DNA from 3 places in the Streptomyces sp. NPDC088810 genome. Region 3 is predicted to be linked to each of the others. Evidence: riboswitches for the same ligand, from Rfam matches in the RefSeq annotation. Region 3 holds a riboswitch; each other region holds the start of a gene.
What was found. A riboswitch is a leader RNA that binds a small molecule or an ion and turns the genes downstream of it on or off. The one in region 3 is predicted to bind cobalamin.

Region 1: linked by a shared signal. The riboswitch ahead of ACIP4Y_RS22380 (HoxN/HupN/NixA family nickel/cobalt transporter) and the one ahead of ACIP4Y_RS06410 (cobalamin biosynthesis protein) in region 3 are both predicted to bind cobalamin.
Region 2: linked by a shared signal. The riboswitch ahead of ACIP4Y_RS29060 (ribonucleoside-diphosphate reductase subunit alpha) and the one ahead of ACIP4Y_RS06410 (cobalamin biosynthesis protein) in region 3 are both predicted to bind cobalamin.

The regions. Positions count from the first base shown of each region.
Region 1 covers NZ_JBIVJQ010000007.1:16,073-22,317, forward strand. The annotation lists gene ACIP4Y_RS22360 (SDR family NAD(P)-dependent oxidoreductase) at 1-300, opposite strand, end outside; gene ACIP4Y_RS22365 (DUF6445 family protein) at 364-1,050, opposite strand; gene ACIP4Y_RS22370 (DUF4142 domain-containing protein) at 1,274-2,026, shown strand; gene ACIP4Y_RS22375 (glycoside hydrolase family 13 protein) at 2,047-3,705, opposite strand; cobalamin riboswitch at 3,875-4,059, shown strand; gene ACIP4Y_RS22380 (HoxN/HupN/NixA family nickel/cobalt transporter) at 4,086-5,165, shown strand; gene ACIP4Y_RS22385 (nucleoside hydrolase) at 5,166-6,128, opposite strand.
Region 2 covers NZ_JBIVJQ010000010.1:255,330-261,574, reverse strand. The annotation lists gene ACIP4Y_RS29060 (ribonucleoside-diphosphate reductase subunit alpha) at 1-1,733, opposite strand, end outside; cobalamin riboswitch at 1,859-1,993, opposite strand; gene mctP (monocarboxylate uptake permease MctP) at 2,222-3,850, opposite strand; gene ACIP4Y_RS29050 (DUF3311 domain-containing protein) at 3,847-4,110, opposite strand; gene ACIP4Y_RS29045 (GntR family transcriptional regulator) at 4,234-4,995, opposite strand; gene nagB (glucosamine-6-phosphate deaminase) at 5,197-5,982, opposite strand.
Region 3 covers NZ_JBIVJQ010000001.1:1,392,468-1,398,712, forward strand. The annotation lists gene cobN (cobaltochelatase subunit CobN) at 1-1,347, opposite strand, end outside; gene ACIP4Y_RS06405 (cobyric acid synthase) at 1,344-2,852, opposite strand; gene ACIP4Y_RS06410 (cobalamin biosynthesis protein) at 2,849-3,793, opposite strand; cobalamin riboswitch at 3,894-4,036, opposite strand; gene ACIP4Y_RS06415 (hypothetical protein) at 4,162-4,389, opposite strand; gene ACIP4Y_RS06420 (anion permease) at 4,421-5,674, opposite strand; gene ACIP4Y_RS06425 (lysozyme) at 5,818-6,245, opposite strand, start outside.

The DNA.
Region 1 (6,245 bases), on a different contig from region 3:
CCCCGTGTCCAGCACGGGCCGCATGAAGTCGCGGTGCGGCACCGGGCTGTACTGGAGCACCTCGACGGTCCCGAGGGCGTCGGCGAGCCGGTCCAGCGCCGCGGCCAGCTCCTCCGGCCGGCGCACGTCGGCGGGGAAGCCGCGCGCGGTGATCCCCTCGGCCGCGAGCCCTTCGACGATCACGTCCAGCCGGCCCCGGTCCCGGGCGACCAGTCCGACCCCGAACCCCTCGCGCCCGAAGCGCCGCGCGACGGCGGCCCCGAGCCCCGGCCCGGCTCCCACGATGGCGACACTGCTCATACCCGGCATCCGTACCGCACGGGCCACCGCCTCACACCGGCCGCGCCGGCGCGGCGGTACCGGTCAGGCCATCCAGAAGAACACCGCCGTCATGCGCTTCTCCTCCAGCGTGCGGACGAAGTAACCGGTGGCGCTGTGCACCAGGTTGGCGTGGTAGAGGAGCAGGCGGTTGTACTTGTGCGGGACGCGGACGTCCTCCTCGAAGGCGTCCGGGGTGACATAGCGGGTGCCGAGGGCCTCGACGAGGTTGGTGTGCGGGGCCTGGACGACGTTGCCGCCGAGCCGGCCGCCGGGCAGGGACTGGCGGTGGAAACTGGTGCCGCAGTCCTTGGGCACGTCCGGGTTGAGGTAGAGCACGGCCGCGTACCGGCACAGGGCGCGGGAGTCGGTGTGCGGGCGGGGCTCGCTCTCGCCCTCGCCGACCACCTGCACGCAGTTGTGGTTGAGGGTGCCGCCGCCGGGCGCCTGCTGCACCCACAGCTCCTTCGCCCCGGTCGCCTTCTTCACCAGCCGCTCGATGCGGGCGAGTTCACCGGGTTCGAGGCCGGGCATGGCCCGCAGCCCGGGCCAGGTCTCGGAGGTGTACGGATACCCCTGCACCCAGTCGTCCTTGTCCAGGCACCGCTGCCGTACCGCGTCGATGCCGGGCAGGACGTCGTCCAGCACCCAGTAGTCGCGGCCCTTGGTGGGCTTGCGGTAGGGCAGGACGGGCAGCGCGGCCGGAGTGCGGGGCGGTGGCTGTGGGGGCATGCGGCGAATCTAGGGGCGCGCCCGGTCTGCCTTCTCCCGAGGAGAGGTCAACCTTCCGTCCAGGAGCGGCCAACGTTTGGCCAACGGGCCGGGGCGATCCTTTACCCGGCACCGCTGAGAAAAATCACCTCCGCGTCCGTACTGCTGTGCGTCCGAGTCATGGCGGGATCCCCAGGCAGGAGGAACGGTGCGCTTTTCGCGGAACACGACGGGAACGCTCTTCGTGGGCGGTGCGATGGCCCTGACCCTCGCCGCCCTCGCCTACCCGGGCATGCTCGGTCTGGACAAGGTCTCCAGCGCGCAGGACCGCGTCATCGCCAACACCCAGTGGGGACCGCTCACCGAGCAGGACCGGGACTTCGTGGTGAAGGTGCGGGCGGCAGGCCTGTGGGAGTACCCGGTGGGCCAGATCGGGCTGCAGAAGGGCAGCTCCAAGGCGGTGATCACGGCCAGCCAGCACCTGATCGACGGGCACGCGGCGCTGGACACCACCTGCCGCAAGATCGCACCGATGCTGAACATCACGCTGCCCAACGTGGCGAGCCCGCAGCAGGAGGGCTTCGTGAACACGCTGAAGTCGGAGACCGGCAAGCAGTTCGACACCGACTTCGCCAACATCCTGCGGATGACGCACGGCTCGATCTTCAACGGGATCGCGAAGATCCGTTCCACCACCAAGAACTCGCTGATCCGGGCCCTCGCCGACCAGGCCAACGACACGGTGCTGGACCACATGACCGTGATGGAGAAGACGGGCCTGGTCGACTTCGACCAGACCCTCTTCCAGCAGACCACCCCGCCGAAGCTGCCCAACTCGGACCTGACCCCGCCGGCCCCGCCCCCCGGCCAGCCGGAGGTGGTGCTCACCCCGCCGGCGACCGCCACCGCCAGCCCGGTGGACATCAGCGGCCTCATCAGCGGCGGCGGCGCCCCGGCTGCGGGGGCGAGCCCGAACCCGGGTCCGACGGGGGGCTGAGGTCTTTCAGACTTCAGGCCCTAGGCCAGCCACACGGTGGTGTCCGGCGGGAGCGTCCTGCCCGTCGGCAGAGGCGTGCTGGCCAGCAGGATCTCGCCCGGCGGCAGCGGGACCGGGTCCGTGCCCAGGTTGGTGACGTTGCGCCAGCCCTCGCTGCGGGCGAAGTCCAGCACGGCGGCGGGCGCGTCCGGCGTCCAGGCCAGCGTCTCCCCCTCCAGCAGCTTGCGGCGCAGCCGCAGCGCCGTGCGGTACAGCTCCAGCGTGGAGCCCTCGGCGCCGGCCTGCGCCTCGACGGCGTACGCCGCGAACGACGCCGGCTGCGGCAGCCAGCCGGCTCCGGGCCCGAAGCCGTACGACGGTCCGGTCGTCGTCCACGGCAGCGGCACCCGGCATCCGTCGCGGCCCTTGCGGACATGGCCGGTCTGTTCCCAGATCGGGTCCTGGAGCACCTCGGTGGGCAGGTCGGCGACCTCGGGCAGTCCCAGTTCCTCCCCCTGGTAGAGGTACGCCGAACCGGGCAGCGCCAGCATCAGCAGGGTCGCCGCCCGCGCCCGGCGCAGACCGGCCGCCGGGTCGACCGCGGGCGCGGTGCCGTGGGAGAGCAGCCAGGCGGCCGGGTCGGTGCCGGGCGGCAGCATGAGCCGGGAGGCGTGCCGTACGACGTCGTGGTTGGACAGCACCCAGGTCGCGGAGGCACCGGCGGTCCGGGCCGTGGCCAGCGAGGCGGTGATGACGTCCCGCAGCTCCTCGGCGTCCCAGCGGGCCTCCAGGTACTCGAAGTTGAACGCCTGGCCCAGCTCGTCCGGGCGGGCGTACAGGGCACGGCGGGCGCCCGGCACCCAGGCCTCGGCGACGGCCATGCGGGGCGGCCTGTAGGCGTCGAAGACCTTGCGCCAGTCGCGGTAGATCTCATGGACCTCGTCGCGGTCCCAGTACGGGTGGCTGCCCGGCGCCACCCGGGGCAGCGCCTCCTCGCCGGTCGCGCCGATGTCGCCGACGTCCCGGAGCGGCTCGGTGAGGTCCTTGGCCAGGCCGTGGGCGACGTCGACGCGGAAGCCGTCCACACCCCGGTCGGACCAGAACCGCAGGGTGGTGCGGAAGTCGGCGCGTACCTCCTCGTTGTCCCAGTTCAGGTCGGGCTGCTCCGGGGCGAAGAGGTGCAGGTACCACTCCCCGTCGGGCACCCGCCGCCAGGCGCTGCCGCCGAACACCGACTGCCAGTCGCTGGGCGGCAGCTCCCCGTGCGCCCCGCGCCCCGGCCGGAAGACGTAGCGTTCCCGGGCGGCCGAGCCGGGCCCGGCACGCAGCGCCTCCTGGAACCAGGGGTGCAGATGCGAGGTGTGGTTGGGGACGATGTCCACGACGACCTTGAGCCCGAGCCGGTGCGCCTCGGCGACCAGGGCGTCGAAGTCGTCCAGCGTGCCGAGGCGCTCGTCGACCCCGCGCGGGTCGATGACGTCGTAGCCGCCGTCGGCGAGTTCGGAGGGGTAGAAGGGGCTCAGCCACAGGGCGTCCACACCGAGCGCGGCCACGTGGTCCATCCGCTCGGCGATGCCCCGCAGGTCACCGAGGCCGTCACCGTCGGCGTCGGCGAAACTGCGCGGATAGACCTGGTAGATGACGGCCTGCCGCCACCAGTCGGGGTTCCTGGACGAGAGATCCGGCGAGAGGTCTGCCATACGGGCTCCCATGGGGGACGGACGACGGTACGGAATCTGTATCTGTCCACATTGCCCGGAAAGGGAACGCACGGTACGGCGCCACGCGCCGGGCGGCGAAGGGCGCACCTCGTTTGTGATCTTGCCTACCTGCGCCGGTACGCGGCTATGCAGGAAACCGCGTGCCCCCCTACGGTGGGCGGGCCGTGGTGTTCGGGAAGTCGATGGAAGGTCGACGCGGCCCTCGCCACTGTGATCGGGGAGTTCCCGTTCCGTCCGGCTCGCGCCGGGCCACTGGTCGTACGACCGGGAAGGCAGGGACGGCGGACGTTCGACCCGTCAGCCAGGAGACCGGCCACGGCAGTCACGAAGTGATCCACGAGGTGTTGGAGCGTGAACCGATGGCCGATGCTGCGTCTTTCCGCTGGCGACGTGAGGACACCGTCAAGACGGTGGGACTGCTGGCGGTGATCGTCGCCCTGCACGTCGTCGCCTTCGGGATCCTCTTTCTTCTCGTCGCCCCCGAGCGCTACAAGGTGGGCAGCGAGGTCTTCGGTGTCGGGCTCGGCGTCACCGCCTACACCCTCGGCATGCGGCACGCCTTCGACGCCGATCACATCGCGGCGATCGACAACACCACCCGCAAGCTGATGGCCGACGGCAAGCGGCCGGTGTCGGTGGGGTTCTGGTTCGCGCTGGGGCACTCCAGTGTCGTCGTGCTGCTGGCGCTGCTCATCGCGGGCGGCACCTCGCTGGCCGGACGGGTGATGAACGAGGGGTCCACCACCCACCAGGTGCTGGGCTTCCTCGGTACGACGGTCTCCGGGACGTTCCTGTACCTCATCGCCGCCCTGAACCTGGTGGCGCTGGTCGGCATCCTCAGGGTGTTCCGGGCGATGCGCGCGGGGGCGTACGACGAGAAGGAGCTGGAGCAGCACCTGGACTCGCGGGGGTTCATGAACCGCATGCTCGGCCGGCTCACGAAGTCCGTCTCGCGGCCCGGGCAGATGTACCCGCTGGGCTTCCTCTTCGGCCTCGGCTTCGACACCGCCACCGAGGTCACGCTGATGGTGATGGCGGGCTCCGGCGCGGCGGCCGGGCTGCCCTGGTACGCGATCCTCTGCCTGCCCCTGCTCTTCGCCGCCGGGATGAGCCTGTTCGACACGCTCGACGGCACGTTCATGAACTTCGCCTACCAGTGGGCGTTCTCCAACCCGGTCCGCAAGGTCTTCTACAACCTCGCCATCACCGGCCTGTCCATCGCCGTCGCCTTCTTCATCGGCACCATCGAGCTGGTCGGCGTCCTGCACGAGAAGTTCGGCCTGCACGACGACGTCACCGGCTGGATCGCCGGCCTCGACCTGGACAACGTCGGCTACCTCATCGTCGGCCTGTTCGTGCTGGTGTGGGCGGCGGCACTGGCGTACTGGAAGGTCGCCCGGGTGGAGGAACGCTGGACGGCCTCCGCCGCCGCCGAGTAGCTAGCGGCGGACCGTCTCCAGGTACAGCTTCACGTAACGCTCCACGTCCACCTCCAGGGCCACGTCGATCAGGGCCCGTTCACGGCCGCCCTCGTGGATCTCGGACTCGCCCAGGCGGGGGCGGCGGTCGACGACGGTCTGGCCGCGGGTCGGGCCGGGGGTGAGGGAGACCTCGACCGGGAGGAGGCGGGTGGTGATGCCCACCGGGTCGGCGACCGCGCACACCGCGCCGGCGTCGCCGAGGCCGCCCGCCTCCTCGGCCTCCGGCGGCTCGCCCTGGTGGGCCGGCCGGTGGGCGAGCAGCTCGCCGGCCAGGCGGGTGCCGGGCTCGGCGCTGGTGCGCAGCCGGTGCACCTCGGCGCTGTCCACGACGACCTGCTGGAACACGTCCAGGCCGTACATGGTGATCGGCACCCCGGCGGTGAGCAGGATCGCCGCGGCCTCCGGGTCGTGCCAGACGTTGAACTCCGCGACCGGGGTGGCGTTCCCGGTGGCCACCGCGCCGCCCATGAACACGATCCGCTCGATGTTCCGGGTCACCTCCGGGTGGGTGCGCAGCAGCAGGGCGATGTTCGTCAGCGGCGCGGTCGGGATGAGGGTGACCGGGCGCGGGGAGGCGAGGATCTCGCGGTGCAGCAGGGTGACGGCGTCGACGGCCACCGGGGTCCGGGCGGGCGCGGGCAGGCCCAGGTCGCCCATGCCGTCGGCGCCGTGCACGGGGGCGGAGCGGGCGGGCTCCAGCAGGGGGCGCTCGGCGCCGCGCGCCACCGGGATGTCGGGGGCGCCCGCCTGCTCCAGCACGGTGAGGGTGTTGCGGACCACCCCGTCCACGTCCGTGTTCCCGGCCACGCAGGTCACCGCCCTGAGGTCGAGTCCCGGGTGGCGTACGGCGAACAGCAGGGCCAGGGCGTCGTCGACCCCGGTGTCGCAGTCGATGATCACGGGAATGGGCTGACCGGTCACGGCGGACTCCTTCCGTCGTGCCGACGATAGATCAGGCCGGGCCGTCGCGACCGTTCCCGGCCATCGATTGCCAGGCCCGGGCGCAGATCTTCCCGAGCGCGCACCACTTCCCGAACG
Region 2 (6,245 bases), on a different contig from region 3:
TCGACGTCGTAGTGGTCGGGGTGGAGGACTCCGCGGGCGGCGCGGGTCTGCTCCCAGGCGGGCAGGGGGCCGTTGCGTTCGGCGAGGTCGGCGGAGGCCTCGTAGGCGGCGAGCATGATCCGCTCGGCGATCCGCGTGGAGAGGGCCTTGGCCTGGGGGGAGTCGAAGGGCAGGCGCAGCTTGAAGAAGACGTCCTGCAGGCCCATCGCGCCGAGGCCGACCGGGCGCCACTTGGCGTTGGAGCGGCCCGCCTGCTCGGTCGGGTAGAAGTTGATGTCCACCACGCGGTCGAGGAAGGTCACGGCGGTGCGGACGGTCTCGTCCAGGCGCTCCCAGTCGATGTCCTCGCCCTGCACGAAGGCGCCGAGGTTGATGGAGCCGAGGTTGCAGACGGCGGTCTCGCCGTCGCTTGTGACCTCCAGGATCTCGGTGCAGAGGTTGGAGGAGTGGATGACGTTGCCGGGCAGGGCGGTCTGGTTCGCGGTGCGGTTGGCGGCGTCCTTGAAGGTCATCCAGCCGTTGCCGGTCTGCGCCAGGGTGCGCATCATCCGGCCGTACAACTCCCGCGCGGGGAGCGTCTTCTTGGCCAGTCCGGCGGCTTCGGCCTTGCGGTAGGCGGCGTCGAACTCCTCGCCCCACAGGTCGACCAGTTCGGGGACGTCGGCGGGGGAGAACAGCGACCACTGCTCGTCGGCGTTGACCCGGCGCATGAACTCGTCCGGGATCCAGTGCGCGAGGTTGAGGTTGTGGGTGCGGCGGGCGTCCTCGCCGGTGTTGTCCCGCAGCTCCAGGAACTCCTCGATGTCGGAGTGCCAGGTCTCCAGGTAGACCGCGGCCGCGCCCTTGCGCCGGCCGCCCTGGTTCACCGCGGCCACGGAGGCGTCCAGGGTCTTCAGGAACGGCACGATGCCGTTGGAGTGCCCGTTCGTCCCCCGGATCAGCGAACCCCGCGAGCGGATGCGGGAGTACGACAGGCCGATGCCGCCGGCGTGCTTGGAGAGCCGGGCGACCTGGTGGTAGCGGTCGTAGATGGAGTCCAGCTCGTCCAGCGGCGAGTCCAGCAGGTAGCAGGACGACATCTGGGGGTGCCGGGTGCCGGAGTTGAACAGGGTGGGGGAGGACGGCAGGTAGTCCAGGCGGCTCATCAGGCCGTACAGGGACGCGACTTCGTCCACCGAGCGGGTCGTGTCGTCCTCCGCCAGACCGCTCGCCACGCGCAGCATGAAGTGCTGGGGCGTCTCGATCACCTTGCGGGTGATCGGGTGGCGCAGCAGGTAACGGGAGTAGAGGGTGCGCAGGCCGAAGTAGCCGAACCGGTCGTCGGCGGAGGCGTCGACCAGCGCGTCGAGCCGCTCGGCGTGCAGGCGCACGAACTCGGCGGTGCGGTCGGCGATGAGGCCCTCGCGGTGCCCGACCACGACGGACTCGGTGAAGGACGTCACGCCCTGCGAGGCGGCCTCGTCCCGGATGGTGAGGGTCAGCAGCCGGGCGGCCAGCTTCGAGTAGGCGGGGTCCTCGGAGATCAGGCCGGCGGCCGCCTCCGTGGCCAGCTCACGCAGCTCCGCCTCGTCGGCCCGCGCGGACCGGCCGCGCAACGCGGCGGCGGCGATCCGGCCCGGGTCCGCGTCGGGCAGGTCGGCGGTCAGCTCGGTCAGGGTCCGCAGCAGTGCGGTACCGGGACCGTCGGTCTCCAGCTCGCTGACTGAAGCCGGGTCGGCTGGCGCGATGGTCACGTGGGGCTCTCCCTCGCTCGGCACGGGGGCCTGGCGGAGGGCAGGGGGCAGCCACGAGCGCGCACGGCGTCGCGTCCACCGGCCCACTCCACGAGGCCCGGACGTTCAGAACCCACCCGGACCGGACGTCCGGGTGTGCTGCCGACAGGTCCTCGGACTCAACAGGCGTGCGGATGCACGCAGGTACACCGTTGCGGGACAGTTCCGGACTCACACCGGATTCCCCTGCGGCGACAGCGATCACGAGCATACATCTAGTGCCGGGTTCCCGTGGCACCCCCAGATGTTGTGCCGGTCCGGTGTCGGAGAGGCAACTCGTACGTCGGCCTGTCCCGGCCGCAGGGCCGGCCGGGGGCCACCGGAGGCGACGACGGTGTCATGGGCCCCGGCTGTGATCGCGCCCGGTCGTCGTACGCGTCGGGAGCGGCCCGCCGGTACGACGACGGGCCGCCGGAGGTGCCTCCGACGGCCCGTCGAGCGGCGGCTGCCTAGTGGCTGGCGCCTGCGGTCGCGGGGGGCAGCTCCACCTGGACGCCCGGGTCGCCGGCGTCGGCCGTGTAGTCCTCCGGCCTGGTCTCGTCGACGCCGTCGGGGGCCTTCACGGCCCGCAGGACGACGGTCAGGACCACGGTCACCGCAACGTTCAGGACGAACGCCGTCAGGCCGATGTAGCCGATCTCGCCGATGCCCGGGATCTCCTTGGCGTTGCCGCCGAAGTGCTTCTGGGTCGGCGAGGCGATGCCGTACGCGGCGGCCGTGCCGTAGATCATGCCGACCGCCCAGCCGGTGAGCAGTGCCCAGCGGTGGAACCAGCGGGTGAACAGGCCGCCGACCAGGGCCGGGAAGGTCTGCAGGATCCAGATGCCGCCCAGCAGCTGGAAGTTGATCGCGACGGTCTTGTCCATGGTGAGGACGAAGACCAGGGCGCCGACCTTCACCAGCAGCGAGACCAGCTTGGAGACCTTGGTCTCCTGCGCGGCCGTGGCGTCGGGCTTGATGAAGTCCTTGTAGATGTTGCGGGTGAAGAGGTTGGCCGCCGCGATGGACATGATTGCCGCCGGGACCAGGGCGCCGATGCCGATCGCCGCGAAGGCCACGCCCGCGAACCAGTCCGGGAACATGTCCTCGAACAGCTGCGGGATGGCCAGCTGGCCGTTGGTGACCTTCACTCCGGCCGCGATCGCCATGAAGCCCAGCAGGGCCAGCAGACCCAGCATGAGGGAGTACAGCGGCAGGATCGTGGTGTTGCGGCGGATCACCTCACGGCTCCTGGACGACAGGGTCGCGGTGATCGAGTGCGGGTACATGAACAGCGCCAGCGCGGAGCCGAGGGCCAGCGTGGCGTACGTCCACTGGTTCGCGTCCGCCGGCGCCAGCGCGCCGCGCGGCTTGTTCGTGGCCGGATTCACCTGGCTGAACGCGTGGCCCGCCTTGGCGAAGATGTCGTCGAACCCGCCCAGCTTGATCGGGATGTAGATGATCGCCACACCGATGACGATGTAGATCAGCGTGTCCTTGACGAACGCGATCAGCGCGGGGGCGCGCAGGCCGGAGGAGTACGTGTAGGCCGCCAGCACACCGAAGGCGATCAGCAGCGGCAGGTCCTTCACGAACCAGTTGGTGTTCTCGCCGCCGCCGACGCCCATCACGTCCAGCACCGCCTGGATGCCGACCAGCTGGAGCGCGATGTACGGCATGGTCGCCAGGATGCCGGTCACCGCCACCGCCAGCGACAGGCCCTTCGAGCCGAACCGGCCGCGCACGAAGTCGGAGGTGGTGACGTACCCGTGCCGGTGCGAGACCGACCACAGGCGCGGCAGGAAGGTGAAGATCAGCGGGTACACCAGGATCGTGTACGGCACCGCGAAGAAGCCGGACGCGCCCGCCGCGTAGATCGCCGCCGGTACCGCGACGAAGGTGTACGCCGTGTACAGGTCACCGCCGAGCAGGAACCAGGTGATCCAGGTGCCGAAGGACCGGCCGCCCAGACCCCATTCGTCCAGGGACTGCTCGTTCTCGGCCCTGCGCCAGCGCGCGGCCAGGAAGCCCATGACCGTGACGGCCAGGAAGAAGAAGATGAAGACGCCGAGCGCGACGCCGTTGACGCCGTCCTTCACTTCGCCGCACCCCCCTGCGCGCCCTGGCGGGAGCGCTGGTCACGCTGCCAGAGCTTGTACGCCAGCATGGTGAGCGCGGTGGAGATCAGCACCCAGAGCATCTGGTACCAGTAGAAGAACGGGATCCCGATGAACGCGGGATCCGTCTTGGCGTACGAGCCGACCCAGAGCATCGCCACGAAGGGCGCGACGAGACACAGGGCGATGATCACCCGGCCCGGTGTCACCACCGGCGGTCTCACTTCAGGCGTTTCGGACATGCCACGGCTCCGTCCCCTCGCTGATCACCTGTGTAATGCGCAGGCAATCTAGGTGACGCCGTCGTGGGAGTGGAAGACCTCGTCCGCATATCGGTATCTCGATTCGGCGAACGTGCCCGGCGGTTACTCCGCGGGCCGCTTCAGCCGGGCCACGAACTTGTACCGGTCACCGCGGTACACCGAGCGCACCCACTCCACCGGCTGGCCCTCGCGGTCCAGCGAGTGGCGGGAGAGCATCAGCATCGGCAGGCCCACGTCGGTGCCGAGCAGACCCGCCTCGCGGGGGGTGGCGAGGGAGGTCTCGATGGTCTCCTCGGCCTCGGCGAGGTGGACGTCGTAGACCTCGGCGAGCGCGGTGTACAGGGAGGTGTACTTCGCCAGCGAGCGCCGGAGCGCCGGGAAGCGCTTGGCGGACAGGTGGGTGGTCTCGATCGCCATCGGCTCACCGTTGGCCATGCGCAGCCGCTCGATGCGCAGCACGCGCCCCCCGGGGGTGATGTCGAGCAGCTCGGCGAGCCGGTCGTCGGCGGTGATGTACCCGATGTCCAGCAGCTGCGAGGTCGGCTCCAGGCCCTGGGCGCGCATGTCCTCGGTGTAGGAGGTGAGCTGGAGGGCCTGGGAGACCTTGGGCTTGGCCACGAACGTGCCCTTGCCCTGGATGCGTTCCAGCCGGCCCTCCACCACCAGCTCCTGCAGGGCCTGGCGCACCGTGGTGCGGGAGGTGTCGAACTCGGCGGCCAGCGTGCGCTCCGGCGGGACCGGCGTGCCCGGCGCCTGGGTCTCCGTCATGTCGAGCAGGTGCTTCTTCAAGCGGTAGTACTTGGGCACACGCGCGGTACGGGTGGTGCCGGCCTCGTTCTCCGCACTGCTGACGTCGGTGCTCATGCTCTGCCTTCCCGGCTCCGAATGCCGAAAGCGACCGACATCCCCATCGGCCACGGCTCACATCGTGGCACGGGTTGTCGTCTCAGCACTCCAGCCCGCACGCTCCGTGATCTCCTCTATATACCGTTGCACCCGCTGTTGGTCTAGTCCACCGGGAGGGTGAGCGTTCCCCGCTCTGCTCCGGGGTGCCGCCGCCCGGGGCTAGATCCCCTGCCACTCCGGCTTGTTGGCGTAGGTGTGGCGGAAGTAGTCGGCCAGCTTCAGCTTGGACGCGGCGGCCTCGTCGACGACCACCGTGGCGTGCGGATGCAGCTGGAGCGCGGAGGCGGGGCACACGGCGGCCACCGGTCCCTCGACGGTCGCGGCGACCGCGTCCGCCTTGCCCTCGCCGGTCGCCAGCAGCACCAGGTGCCGGGCCTCCAGGATCGTGCCGATGCCCTGGGTGATGACGTGGTGCGGGACCTGCTCGATGTCGCCGTCGAAGAAGCGGGCGTTGTCGATCCGGGTCTGCTCGGTCAGCGTCTTGATCCGGGTGCGCGAGGCGAGCGAGGAGCACGGTTCGTTGAACCCGATGTGCCCGTCGGTCCCGATGCCGAGCAGCTGGAGGTCGACCCCGCCGGCCTCGGCGAGCGCGCGGTCGTACGCCTCGCACGCCGCCTGGACGTCCTCGGCGGTGCCGTCCGGCCCCATGAAGGCGTCCATGCCCATCCCGAGCGGCTCCAGCACCTCGCGGCGCAGTACCGAGCGGTAGGACTCGGGATGGTCCGCGGGCAGCCCCACGTACTCGTCGAGCTGCGCTATCCGCGCCCGCGAGGCGTCCACGGCGCCGGAGCGCACCTTGGCGGTCAGCGCCTGGTAGACGGGCAGCGGGGTGGAGCCGGTGGCCACGCCGAGCAGGGCGTCGGGCCTGCGTCGCAGCAGCTGGGCCATGGCCTCGGCGATCAGCTCGCCGCCCGCAGCGGCGTCCGGAACGATGACAACTTCCACGCTGGGCCTGCCGTTCTGGAGAGGGCTCTGTGCGTCTCTATGTGGTTTAGACCAATCTAACAGAATCGACGTACGAGAGCGCGGGAAGAGCGGCGGAAGGCCGGGGAAACTCTCGGGTGGGGGAGCCTCCTCGCGCGGCGCGGAAGGCGCTGCCGCGGGAGGGGCGCAACGGCACATCGCCGGCCCGGAGGCCCGCGTCCGGGCGGAACGGGGGCGCTCGCGGAAATTGCCGTGGCCATCTGGCCCCATGATTGACCCGGGCG
Region 3 (6,245 bases):
CAGCACGATGTCGTCGCCGTCGACGTAGAGGGAGCCCGGCGGCTCGCCCCACGCCTCCCGCATGGCGTCCTTGAGTTCCGGGTCGAGCTTCTCGAACCACGTCCGGTAGTCGGCCAGCGGCACCCGTGCGGGCGCTGCGGCCAGCTGTTCCTCGGTCAGCCACTCGACGTCGTGGCCGCCCGCGTCGATGAGCCGGTGGATCAGCTCGTCGCCGTTGTCGGGGTGCCCCTCGACCACGTACCCGGCGTCCCGCAGCGCGTCCAGCACCCGTACCGCCGACGCGGGCGTGTCCAGGCCGACCGCGTTGCCGACCCGGGAGTGCTTCGTCGGGTACGCCGTGAAGACCAGGGCGATCCGCTTCTCGGCGTTCGGCTTGTGCCTGAGCCGGGCGTGCCGGACGGCGATCCCGGCCACGCGGGCGGCCCGCTCGGGGTCGGCGACGTAGACCGGGACCTCGTCGGGGCCCTGCTCCTTGAAGGAGAACGGAACGGTGATCAGCCGGCCGTCGAACTCCGGGATCGCGACCTGCATCGCCGCGTCCATGGGGGACAGGGCCGCGTCGGACTCCTCCCACGCGGCCCGCGAGGAGGTGAGGCACAGCCCTTGGAGCACCGGGACGTTCAGGTCGGCGAGCGCGCCGATGTCCCAGGACTCCTCGTCGCCGCCCGCCGACGCCTGCGAGGCGTGCGTGCCGCCGGCCGCGAGCACGGTGGCCACCAGCGCGTCGGCCCGGCCCAGCAGCTCGTACAGCCCGGGGTCCGCGCCGCGCAGCGAACCGCAGTACACCGGCAGGGCGTTGGCGCCCTGCGCCTCGATCGCCGCGCACAGGGTGTCCACGAAGGCGGTGTTCCCGCTCAGTTCGTGCGCCCGGTAGAACAGCACGCCCACGGTCGGACGGCCGTCCCGGATCCCGTACGAGCCGTGCACACCGAACTCCGGCATCCTGCGCGGCTCCTCGAAGCCCTCGCCGGTCAGCAGCACGGTGTCCGACAGGAACCGGGACAGCTCCAGCAGGTTCGCGGGGCCGCCCTCGACCAGGTACTTCAGCGCCTCCGCGACCACACCGGCCGGCACCGACGACTCGGCCATCAGCTCGGCGTCCGGCACGGCCTCGCCGCCCAGCAGCACGGTCGGGATGCCGGCCGCCTTCAGCGCGGCCAGCCCGTCCTCCCAGGCCCGCTTGCCGCCCAGCAGCCGTACGACGGCCAGGTCCGCGCCCTCGATCAGGCCCGGCAGTTCCTCGGCGACGTCGACCCGGGTGGGGTTGCCGATACGGTAACCGGCGCCGGAGGCCCGGGCCGCCAGCAGATCCGTGTCGGCGGTCGACAACAACAACACTGTGCTCATGCGGGCGCTCCCGGTGGAATGAAAGGCAGTCCTTGCGGCGCGCCCGACTCGATGAGCCGCCAGAGCGCGTCCGTGTCCGCGTGCTGTTCGATCAGGTCGCCGAGCCGGTCGAGCTGCTCCTCGCGCAGCGCGGCGAAGGAGGTGCCGGGCGCGGGCACGAAGCGGCGGCCCGCTGCGGCGGCCACCTCGCGCAGGAAGGCCCGCCGGAAGCCGTCGGACTCCAGCGATCCGTGCCAGTGGGTGCCCCAGGTCTGGCCGACCCGGCAGCCGTCCAGGAAGGGTTCGCCGCCCTCGACGGCGGCCACGCCGTGGTGGATCTCGTAGCCGTCGACCCGCTCGCCCAGGGCTTCGCCGCTGGGCCGGGTGAGGGTCTTCTCGCGGGCGAAGCGCACCCGGACGGGCAGCACGCCGAGGCCGTGGACGGCTCCGGCGCGGGACTCGACCTCGTCCTCGATGTGCTCGCCGAGGATCTGGAAGCCGCCGCAGATGCCGAGGACCGGGCGCCCTTCCGCGGCCCGCCGGACGAGGGCGTCGGCCAGCCCCCGCTCCCGCAGCCACTGGAGCGCCCGTACGGTCCCGCGCGTGCCCGGGACCACCACGAGGTCGGCGTCCGCCAGCTCCTCCGGCCGGTCCACGAACCGCACCACGACACCCGGTTCGGCGGCCAGCGCGTCCACGTCGGTGAAGTTGGACATCAGCGGGATCGCGCACACGGCGACCCGCAGCACGTCCTCGCCGACCGGGGGCGTGACCGTGGACTCCCGTACGGTGCCCCGCAGCGACACCCGCAGCCCGTCCTCCTCATCGATGCCGAGCCCGTGCCGGAAGGGCAGCACACCGTACGTCCGCCGTCCGGTGAGATCCCGGAGCATGTCCAGGCCGGGCTCCAGCAGGGAGACGTCGCCGCGGAACTTGTTCACCAGGAACCCGGCGATCAGCTCCTGGTCCTCCGGCGAGAGCAGGGCGACCGTGCCGAAGAAGGACGCGAAGACACCCCCGCGGTCGATGTCGCCCACGACGAGCACGGGCAGCCGCGCGTTGCGCGCGATCCCCATGTTGACGATGTCGGTCCGCCGCAGGTTGATCTCGGCCGGGCTGCCCGCCCCCTCACAGATCACCGCGTCATACGTGCCCCGCAACTCGGCCAGGCAGTCCAGCACCGTGCCCAGCAGCCGCTGCTGGCGCCCGCCGTGGTACCCGCGCGCGCTCAGCTCGCCCACCGGCTTGCCGAGCAGCACCACCTGGCTGCTCTGCTCGCCGCCGGGCTTGAGCAGCACCGGGTTCATCAGCGCGGTCGGCTCGATCCGGCAGGCCTGGGCCTGCATCGCCTGCGCCCGGCCGATCTCGGCGCCCTCGCGCGTCACGAACGAATTGAGGGACATGTTCTGGGCCTTGAACGGCGCGACCTTCACGCCCTGGCGGACCAGCCAGCGGCAGATACCGGCCGTCACGACGCTCTTGCCGGCGTCGGAGGTTGTGCCGGCGACGAGGAGACCACCGTTCACTTCCCGCGTCCTTTCAGCAGTCGGCGCACGGCGAGCGTGCTGCCGAGGGCGAGCAGGCCGACGCGGCGGGAGAGCCGTACGGCCCGGTCGATGTCGGTGACCCGGACCGGCCGTCCGGTGGCGCCGTTGAGCACCGGGCGGTGCTCGACCCGGCCGCCGTAGGAGAGCGTCCCGCCCAGGCGGACGCCGAGGGCACCCGCGAAGGAGGCCTCCACGGGCCCGGCGTTGGGGCTCGGGTGCCGGCGCGCGTCGGCCTTCCAGGCGCGCAGGGCGCCCCGCGGATCCGGTCCGGCCGCGGCGGCGAGTACGGCGGTCAGCCGGGCCCCCGGCCAGCCGGCGACGTCGTCGAGGCGGGCGGCGGCCCAGCCGAAGCGCCGGAAGCGGGGCGACCTGTGACCCACCATCGCGTCCAGGGTGTTGACCGCCCGGAAGCCGAGGAGCCCCGGAACCCCGGCCGCCGCGCCCCACACGAGGGCGCCCACCACCGCGTCGGAGGTGTTCTCCGCGACCGACTCGACCACGGCCCGGGCGATGCCGTCGGCGTCCAGCGCCTGCGGGTCCCGGCCGCACAGGTGGGGCAGCCGCGCCCGGGCCGCCTCGACGTCCCCGGACTCCAGCGCGCGCCCGATCGTGCGGGCCTCCCGGGCGAGCGAGGTGCCGCCCACGACGGCCCAGGTGGCGGCGGCGGTCAGCGCGACGGAGGCGGTACGGGAGGGGCGTACGGCACGCGCGGCCAGCGCCCCGAGCGCGACGGCGCCGCCGGCGCACACGGCGGTGTGCAGGGCGCCCCAGCCGCGGTGGTCGTGCCACAACGCGCCTTCCACGGCGCCCGCCGCCCGGCCGAACGCGGCGACGGGATGCCCGCGGCGCGGATCGCCGAGAAGCAGGTCCCCCAGGACGCCGGCGGCGGCGCCGTACGCGTATGTGCGATCGGCACCCATCGGCTCAACCGGCCGTGGGGACGGGAACGGGCCTGGTACGGGTCCTCGATGGGCAGCCGAGCATGGCGATATGTGTCCTCACTCAGGGTGTCCGCGCCCTGGTTCGACGTGAATCGGCGGTGAGAGTTCCTGGCTCCCGGGGTTCATTCCCCGGTGACAGTGGCGGGACCGCGCCGGATTCGCACCGGCTTCCTCTCCTGCCGCCGTACATGGCCCGGGCAGTCCACCACGCCCCCGGAACGGCCGTCAACTTGCCTTTGACCTGGGAGGGGAGAGTGTGCCGATCCCCACACCGCGGGGCGTGCGGGCCGTTCGGGGCTACGGCAAAGGCTCCCCTCCGCGGGGAGGGGAGCCTTTGGGTGGATCGGTCAGGCCTTGGCCACGATCAGGTTGATGCCGTACGCCACCGCCGCCGCGCACGCCGCGAAGCAGAGGTAGGCGCCGGTGACGGCGAGGCCGGCGGAGCCGCCCTGCGCCACGGCCTTCTCGCGGCGGTTCAGGCCCGCGATGCCGAGGGTGAACAGGGCCACCAGGCCCACCGTGACCACGAGGCTGACGCCGAACACGGAGCCCAGGGCTGCCCAGTCGATCTTCATAGTGCTTCCTTCGGTAACCGGGTGCTCGGGGTCAGACCGCGGCGGCCGGCGGGCTGGCCGTGGCCGGTTCGGCGGGGGCGGTGGTCTGCTGCGGGAACGCGAGGTCCAGATCGGCGGCGACCGTGCCGGTGGGCGGCGGGATCACGGCGGCGATGGCGGTGGTGACCACGCCGGCCGGCTCGTCGGTCTCCTCGACCACGTTGGTGTGGTCGACGACCTCGCGGCGGGAGATCTTCCAGATCGCGGCGCTCGCGGCGACGAGGAAGACGGCGACGACGGCGGTGCCCCAGTCACCCAGGCCGGTGACGAACTCGGCACCGGCGCCGACCAGCGCGGCGGCCGGCAGGGTCAGCGCCCAGGCGACGAACATGCGGGTCGCGGTGGACCAGCGGACCACACCGCCCTTGCGGCCCAGGCCCGCGCCCATCACCGAGCCGGAGACGACGTGCGTGGTGGAGAGGGAGAAGCCGAGGTGCGAGGAGGCCAGGATGGCGGTCGCGGCGCTGGTCTGCGCGGCGAAGCCCTGGCGCGGCTCCAGGTCGGTCAGGCCCTTGCCCATGGTGCGGATGATGCGCCAGCCGCCGATGTAGGTGCCGAGCGCGATGGCCAGGCCGGCGGAGAGGATCACCCAGGTGGGAGGGTTCGAGCCGGGGGCGAGCGAGCCGCCGGCCACGAGGGCGAGGGTGATGATGCCCATCGTCTTCTGGGCGTCGTTGGTGCCGTGGGCCAGGGAGACCAGGCCGGCGGAGGCGATCTGGCCGGCGCGGTAGCCCTTGCGGGTGGCCTCGCCGTCCGCGGTCCCGCCGATGCCGTAGGAGAACCGGGTGGCCAGCAGCGAGGCCAGGCCCGCGACGATCGGCGCGGCGACGGCCGGCAGCAGCACCTTGGTGACCAGGACGTCACCGTGGACGGCGCCGAAGCCGGCGGAGGCGACGGTGGCGCCGACCAGGCCGCCCATCAGGGCGTGCGAGGAGCTGGAGGGCAGGCCCACCAGCCAGGTCAGCAGGTTCCAGAGGATCGCGCCGACCAGGGCGGCGAAGATGACCTCGGGACGGATGCCGGTCTCGTCGACGAGACCCTTGGAGATCGTGTTCGCGACCTCCACGGAGAGGAAGGCGCCCACAAGATTGAGGACGGCGGACATGGTCACCGCGATCTTCGGCTTCAGGGCGCCTGTGGAGATGGTGGTGGCCATCGCGTTCGCGGTGTCGTGGAAACCGTTCGTGAAATCGAACGCGAGAGCGGTGACGACCACTATCGCGAGGATCAGCGAGAAGCTTTCCATTTACCCAGGCAATCGTTCGAGGTCATTGGCTGGTCGAACGTAGGCAACCTGGGTGAACGGAAGATGAACTGAGGCGGGCGCGAGGGTGTCAGTAACGCGCGCGAGAGATTCCGCTTGTGTCCCTCGCCCCAGGCGCCGCTTGGCTACCGGCCCCGCGCCAGGATCTGCAGCCGGCTCAGGGAGCCGTTGAAGAGATTCTGGTCACCCGGCAGCCGGCCCGTGGTGGCGTACTGCCAGAACGTCCAGTAGTGCCAGCCGCCCGGCAGCGTTCCCGGCCGCGAGGTGCCGTGCCGGGCGATCCACAGGGGGTTCGAGGAGGAGAAGGCGCGGCTGTTCCCGGTGCACAGCTTCCACCACTGGGTCGTGGTGTAGATCACCGGACGGCGGCCGGTCTCCCGCTTGATCTCGTCGCTGAAGGACCGGATCCAGCGGACCATCCGGGCCTTGCCCAGCCCGTAGCACTTGTGTTGCGTGCTGTACGGGTCGTACTCCATGTCCAGCGCGGGCGGCAGCGTCCAGCCGTCCGCCCGCCAGTCGCCGCCGTGCCGCACGAAGTACGCCGCCTGCCGGG